DNA from 2 places in the Brevibacillus sp. FSL K6-6036 genome. Region 2 is predicted to be linked to the other one. Evidence: riboswitches for the same ligand, from Rfam matches in the RefSeq annotation. Region 2 holds a riboswitch; the other holds the start of a gene.

Region 1 (3,401 bases), 2.1 Mb from region 2:
TTCCTCAAGCAGGTTTACGACCGCCTCTACTGCATCCGCAAGCGGAGCCGTGATCTTCTCCCCGGTATCGCGGCGGGCCAGAATGACCTGACCGTTCTCGACATCGCGCGGACCGATTTCCAGACGGATCGGAACGCCGCGCATCTCCCATTCGTTGAATTTCCAGCCGGGAGTCTCCTCGCGCAGGTCAGCCCGGACCCGTACGCCTGCCGCTTTCAACTGATCAAAGAGCGGATCGAATGCTGCCATCACCCTTTCACGCAGCTTTGGCGGTCCAACCGGAATCATCACGACCTGCGTAGGCGCTACACGAGGCGGCAGCGACAGCCCCCGGTCGTCCCCGTGCACCATGATCATCGAGCCGATCAGGCGGGTAGAGGTCCCCCAGGATGTCGTATGCACGTATTTGAATTGATTGTCGCGGTCCAAGTACTTGATCTCGAAGCCCCGCGCAAATTTTTCTCCCAAATAGTGCGAGGTGCCGGCCTGTACGGCCTTGCCGTCCTTCATCATCGCTTCGATGGAGTAGGTGTCGACAGCTCCAGCAAACCTCTCGCTCGGCGTCTTTTGCCCCTTCCAGACCGGGATCGCGAGCAGTTCCTCCACGACCTCGGCGTAAATGTCCAGCATCTGCATCGTTTCCTGACGGGCTTCCTCCTCTGTGGCATGGGCGGTGTGTCCCTCCTGCCACAAAAATTCGGAGGTCCGCAGGAACGGCATCGTCCGCTTTTCCCAGCGGAATACATTTGCCCACTGATTGATGAGTACCGGCAAATCTCTGTAGCTTTGAATCCATTGACTGTACATATGGCCGATCATCGTCTCCGAGGTCGGCCGCAGCGCAAGGCGCTCCTCCAACTGTTCCCCCGCAGCTTCCGTAACCCATGGCAGTTCCGGGTTGAAGCCTTCTACGTGCTCTTTTTCCTTCTGAAAAAAGGATTCGGGAATCAGCATCGGAAAATAGGCATTGCGGTGGCCGGTTTCCTTGAACCGCTTGTCCATCGCCTCCTGGATCCGCTCCCACAGCTCAAATCCGTCCGGCTTGAAAACGATACAGCCGCGCACAGGCGTATAATCCATCAGATCCGCTTTTTTGATCGTGTCGATGTACCAGCGCGAAAAGTCTTCAGACTGCGGCGTGATTTCTTTGACAAATGCTTTTCCTTCTTTCAATGCCCTTCACTCCTTCATGAGCTTCTTTTCAAAAACGCAAAAAACCCCCATCCCAAAAAGGGACGGGGGAAACTCTCCCGCGGTACCACCCTGATTGACCGCTGCTGCCACAAAAGCAACTGCGATCCGCTCTGACCCGTTAACGGAGGGAATCCGGCATGGCTCGTCGCCAGCAGCTCCAGGATGGGGAGCAGGTGCATTCGTGCATCGACCTTTCAGCCAAGGGTCGACTCTCTGTGCCACATTCGCTACCTGCGGGTCCTTTCACAGCCATTTTCGCCTGTTTCTTGGGCAATATGGTAGCAGACCCGCCGGGCAATGTCAATTTCTTGCATAAAGGCTGAGTCTCGGTGCCAGCTTCACGTAGAGCGGATAAGCGACTACGGAGACCATGATTCCTTTTATCAGGTTAAACGGCACGATGCCGTACAGGATCAAAGACCATACGCTCTCAGCCTGGAATTGCGCGACCAGCTGCTCCAGCGACACCTGATACAAAGCCGCATAGGCGGGCAGCAGGAAGTAGGCGTTGGCTACCGCCATGACAGCCGTCATCAGTACAGTACCGATAGCAAGACCGGCCATGAAGCTCATTTTCCCCTGTTTCATCCGCTGCAGCCAAACCGCTGCGACGATGAAGCTCGCACCCGCCACTACGTTGGCCAGCTCGCCGATCAAAAGGCCGTCCGTATTTTTAAACAGCATGTGCAGCGCATTCTTCATCACTTCGACGATAACGCCTGCCATTGGGCCGTAGAGCAAGGCGCCGATCAATCCGGGCAGCGTACTGAAATCGAGCTTCAAAAACGTAGGCATGAGCGGCACCTGAAATTCCAGGTACTGCAAGACAAATGCGACCGCCGCCAGCATGGGAATCGTCACCAGCCGCTGCGTCGCTTGCGATGTGGGAATCGCGGTTCCTTTCATCTGTACCATCTCCTCATTGGTTTCTTCCTTCTTGAGGAATGGCAACAGCATACACCCGGACGTGCCCGCGTTCGGTCCTTGCACAGCAAAAAGCCCTGAGAAACAACATCTCCTCAGGGCTTTGGCACACATGCAAAGACAACGAAACAGACCTGTGCTCTTAAAAAAGGGTACGTAAACAGAAGGGCCGAAAAGCGGCACCCAGCCCGTCGTGCAATACCCATGCACAAGCAAACAAGCACGCACAGCGTACGTACTGTCGTCATCCTTCTCCCATCCAGACTGTACTGTCGGCTCTGGATTTGCACCAGATCCTGCACTCCGGAAGCTTTCGCATCGCGGAGGCTCGCGGGCTTACGCGCTTTTGGCGCGATCACCGCCGGTCGGGAATTTCACCCTGCCCCGAAGGAATGTATGTGATTTTACATGGATATTATACAGTGCCGCACTCGGATTTGACAATGCTGGAAGTGTTCCCTGCTATGGTCGTTGCGAATCTCCTGCGTAGCTCCCATCGCTTTTGGGAAACCTGCCGCAAATTTCGGCTATCATTTGCGGAGCAAACATGAGCAGCCAGGGGAACATAGCGAGGTAGAAAGAAAGCAATTTTTCCCAATACGACAAAAGCATGCAAAAACCCTCCCCCAAGACGGCGGAGGGTCAGGCAGCAAGCCGATTACGACCCTGCTCCGCTGTATTTGCGCACACCCCAGTTCCAGACGACCAGTCCGATGCTGAAAAAGACGATTCCCACGACGGGAGTAAACGCCGCATACGCGTACCACGTTTCCTTGCGGAGAAAATACGCCGCCGGATACACGCCGACAAAGGCAAAGGGCAGCACGTACGTGAGCACAAACCGGATTACCTTGTTGTACACGTCGACCGGGTAACGCCCATACTGCTGAATATTCCAGATCATCGGCGAAATCCCTGTCCGGGAATCGGAGAAAAAGCTGATGGCCGCAATGGCCGTGTAGACCCCGCCATAGATCAGCATGCCGCTGACGACGAGACCGACAAACAGGAACGGGTCGTACCACGTAAAGGACAAATCCAACTGAATGGCCGCATAGCCCATAATGATCAAACCGGTGATGACGCCAAAAATCCGGTCCGGTGCGATCGACTCAAGACAGACCTGTGCGAGATTGTGCAGCGGCCTGGTCAGGACGCGGTCCATCTCTCCGCGAATAATGTACCGCTCGTTGAAATCCCAGAAGCCGAAAAACATCGAGAACAGCGCGTACGGGATGAGGAAAAAGCCGTAAATGAAAATAATCTCGTCGCGCGTCCAGTCA
Region 2 (3,401 bases):
CATCCACGACGATGACAGGGCGGCCGCTTCGCAAAGCCTCAATCGCCTCTTCAATGGTATGAAACATCGTTGTTCCCTCCTTAAGCGAAGCCGTGTTCCTGCAAAAAAGCCAGGTTCAGGCCTGCTGGTGCTTTCTGTTGTTCGCCCGGAGTCCTGCCGCCAAGCAGCCTCTCCACGTATTTGGCGATCACATCCGTCTCCAGATTGACCGGATCGCCGACCTGTTTTTCCAGCAGATTGGTCTGCTTGAGCGTATGCGGAATGATCGAAACGGACAGGCTCTCCTCGTCAACGGCCACTACGGTCAAACTGATGCCGTCTACAGTGATCGAGCCGCGCGGCACTACGTAGCGAAGCAGGTGCGGTTTCGCCTGGATCGCAAGTCTCACCGCATTGCTGTCCGTTTTTTTGGAGAGGATTTTTCCTGTGCCGTCTACGTGGCCCAAGACCAGATGGCCGCCGAGACGATCTCCGAGCTGCAGCGCCCGCTCCAGGTTGACACGCATCCCCGGCTTCAGGCTGGACAGGGCCGTCACCCGCCACGTTTCCGGCATGACATCTGCCTGAAAGCGGCTCGCGGAAAACGAGGTGACCGTCAGACAAACGCCGTTGACAGCGATGCTGTCACCCAGGCGAACATCCTCCAAAACGGCCGCGGCCCGTATCGTCAGCTTGCTGGACCGCTCGGTGACCGCAATGGAATCTACTGTACCTACTTCTTCAATCAATCCGGTAAACACGGCTTCCCCTCCTATCATTTGCAGCCCGCATTCCTGCGCGTTTCGCTATTGCTGGCTCCATCCGGCCATACCGGATAGCCGGTAATGCAAAGATCGCTTCCTCCGATCGGCTCGACATCCACGTCCGCCAGAGAGATGGCTTCCCCCATATGAGCTGCGCCCAGTCCCCCGTAGGGAGCAGGCGCCCCCTGTCCGCCGATCAGCTTGTAGGAGAGAAAATGCACGACCTTTTGAATGGCCCGTGCCTGCAAAAAAGAGCCGTTGACCGCCGCTCCGCCTTCGACAAACAGAGAAGTGATCCCTCTTTCCCCCAGCACCGCAAGCACCTGCTCGACTGTTACGCGCCCTTCCAGTCTCACAATCTCGGCCCCGTGGCTCTCGAGCTCTTTTTGCCTGCCGATGGGTGCGTCATCCGCTGTGAAAACGAGCGTCGGCGCCTTGCCGTCCCGTATCACGCGGGCTTCCGAAGGGGTCCGCAGCTGGTTGTCGAGAATGACACGAAGCGGCTGCTTTCCCCTGGCTATTCCCTGTTGGCGGGCCGTGAGCTCAGGGTCGTCCGCGAGCACTGTCTGAACCCCAACCAAAATAGCATCGTGCTCTCGCCGTAGCTGATGGACCCGCTGGCGGGCCTCTTCACCCGTAATCCAGCGGCTGTGCCCCGTATGCGTAGCGATTTTCCCATCCAGCGAAGCTGCCGTTTTGACGGTCACAAACGGTGTTTTCGTCGTGATGAAATGGAAAAAGACTTCGTTTGCCTTCTTCGCCTGTGCTTCTCCCACTCCCACTGTTACTTCCACACCCGCCTGTCTGAGGCGAGCGATTCCTGTACCGACGACAAGCGGATTCGGGTCCGCCACTGCAACCACTACTCGCTTGATGCCGGCTTCAATGATTGCATTCACACAAGGAGGGGTTCTCCCATGATGACTGCAAGGTTCCAATGTGACGTAAAGCACGGCATCTTTCGCATGCTCACCAGCCATCCGCAGTGCATGCACCTCGGCATGTGGTTCACCCGCTTTTACGTGAGCGCCCATCCCCACGACTGCTCCGTCCCGGACGACAACGGCTCCCACTACCGGATTGGGACTGGTTTGTCCTCTTGTCGCCCTCGCCAAGTCCAGTGCCAACGCCATATACGACAAGTCATTTCCTGACATGAGTTCCTCTCCTCCCCAATGAAAAATGCCCTCGAAGCACGCTTCAGGGCATTGGGAAAGAAGCCTCTCGTTTTTCTGTTTTTTCACAGAGAAACGAAGGCCACATGCACCTTCTCCCATCCGGACTGTAACCGTCGGCCTTGGATTTTCACCAAGTCAGTCGCTCATGGCTTCAGCCATGGGCGAGTCGCGGGCTCAGACGCTGCTTTCGTCATTACCGCCGGTCAGGAATTTCACCCTGCCCTGAAGGTCATCTATTCAGTTGCTGCCGAGCCGCCAGCCCGCAATCACGAGCCAGGAGACTACCAAGGCATGTCTCCTACTTCCTGTCGCGCGAGTCGCCATCACCCTTTCCCAATAAAAAATGCCCTTGAACAAGTTTCAGGGCATAGAAGAAGAAGCCTTTGGTGCTCGGTTTTTTAAACAAAGCCAAAGACTATAGCCACCTTCTCCCATCCGGACTTTACCGTCGGCCTTGGAATTTCACCAAGTCAGTCGCTCACGAAAGATCTTTCATGGGCGAGTCGCGGGCTCGGACGTGCGTTCGTCATCACCGCCGGTCGGGAATTTCACCCTACCCTGAAGGTTGGATATTCAGTTGCTTGCATTATAACACGTTTTTTTACAAGTACTACACTTTTTTATTGGAAGTCGGCCGTTTCCCTCCTGTCGACAACGGCGAGAACACAAGCAGCTTTTGGATGCTCGCAGTCGGCTTGAGATAAATGCCGTGTTTCTCCGTGAAAAAGGCAACCGAATCCGTAATCGGCTTTTGCAAAATGAAGAGCATGGATTCAGCGTTCACAAAGCGGTCGCCTAACCGCTCCCTCACTTCGAAGACTGCGTTGTTCCGGAAATGCCCAAACGAGCACTCCCCAAAGCAACGGGAAAGTGCTCGTTTTTGTGGCAGCCGCCTGTTTGGCTCTTTACGGTTGCCCGGATACGTCTTCCAGCCTGGGCACATCCGGCTTTCCTTCCGGATTGTTGTACAAGTACTGAGGCACTTCTCCAATGATCAGCGAATGGGTAATGGGAATCTTCGTCGTAATCGTCTTCTGGTCAGTGGCAAAAGGAATGACGATTCTTATATCCACTTCAACAAAAATGTAGACGGTTGCCAGGACCATATTAATGCCGGCCTCGGTCAATTCCGTATCCAGCATTGTCTTGACAGATCCGATCGGCACAAACGTAACCGGCAGATCCGGACCCATTTGGGCAAAAAAACTGCTGCCTGTCGCCAGGCCCAAAGGGATATAGCGGTCTACCTTTTCCTCTTCAAACTCCTTCAGCCTGTTCTGTACGCGGGAGGTGGTCTCCCCTACGATCCGGGCATACTCCTTGAAGTTGAACTGGTACGCCTGGATTCTCCCCTGATTGTCTTTTTCAATCTTGACGATCTGGTTGAAATCTACCCCTTGCTGGGCAATCCGCTTGGTGACCGCATCTGTAATCGCTTGTTTGGCCAACTGCTCGGCTTTTTGGGATGCGAGAATCTTCA

Evidence for each region. Region 2 has a riboswitch for FMN ahead of ribD (bifunctional diaminohydroxyphosphoribosylaminopyrimidine deaminase/5-amino-6-(5-phosphoribosylamino)uracil reductase RibD). Riboswitches for the same ligand answer to the same signal wherever they lie in the genome.
Region 1: linked by a shared signal. The riboswitch ahead of NST37_RS05420 (ECF transporter S component) and the one ahead of ribD (bifunctional diaminohydroxyphosphoribosylaminopyrimidine deaminase/5-amino-6-(5-phosphoribosylamino)uracil reductase RibD) in region 2 are both predicted to bind FMN.

The regions. Positions count from the first base shown of each region.
Region 1 is NZ_CP150173.1:1,046,073-1,049,473, reverse strand. It holds gene proS (proline--tRNA ligase) at 1-1,173, opposite strand, end outside; gene NST37_RS05420 (ECF transporter S component) at 1,495-2,100, opposite strand; FMN riboswitch at 2,362-2,514, opposite strand; gene NST37_RS05415 (ABC-2 family transporter protein) at 2,777-3,401, opposite strand, start outside.
Region 2 is NZ_CP150173.1:4,084,673-4,088,073, forward strand. It holds gene NST37_RS20285 (bifunctional 3,4-dihydroxy-2-butanone-4-phosphate synthase/GTP cyclohydrolase II) at 1-67, opposite strand, end outside; gene NST37_RS20290 (riboflavin synthase) at 81-740, opposite strand; gene ribD (bifunctional diaminohydroxyphosphoribosylaminopyrimidine deaminase/5-amino-6-(5-phosphoribosylamino)uracil reductase RibD) at 755-1,900, opposite strand; FMN riboswitch at 2,005-2,155, opposite strand; FMN riboswitch at 2,341-2,491, opposite strand; gene NST37_RS20300 (hypothetical protein) at 2,532-2,705, opposite strand; gene yunB (sporulation protein YunB) at 2,827-3,401, opposite strand, start outside.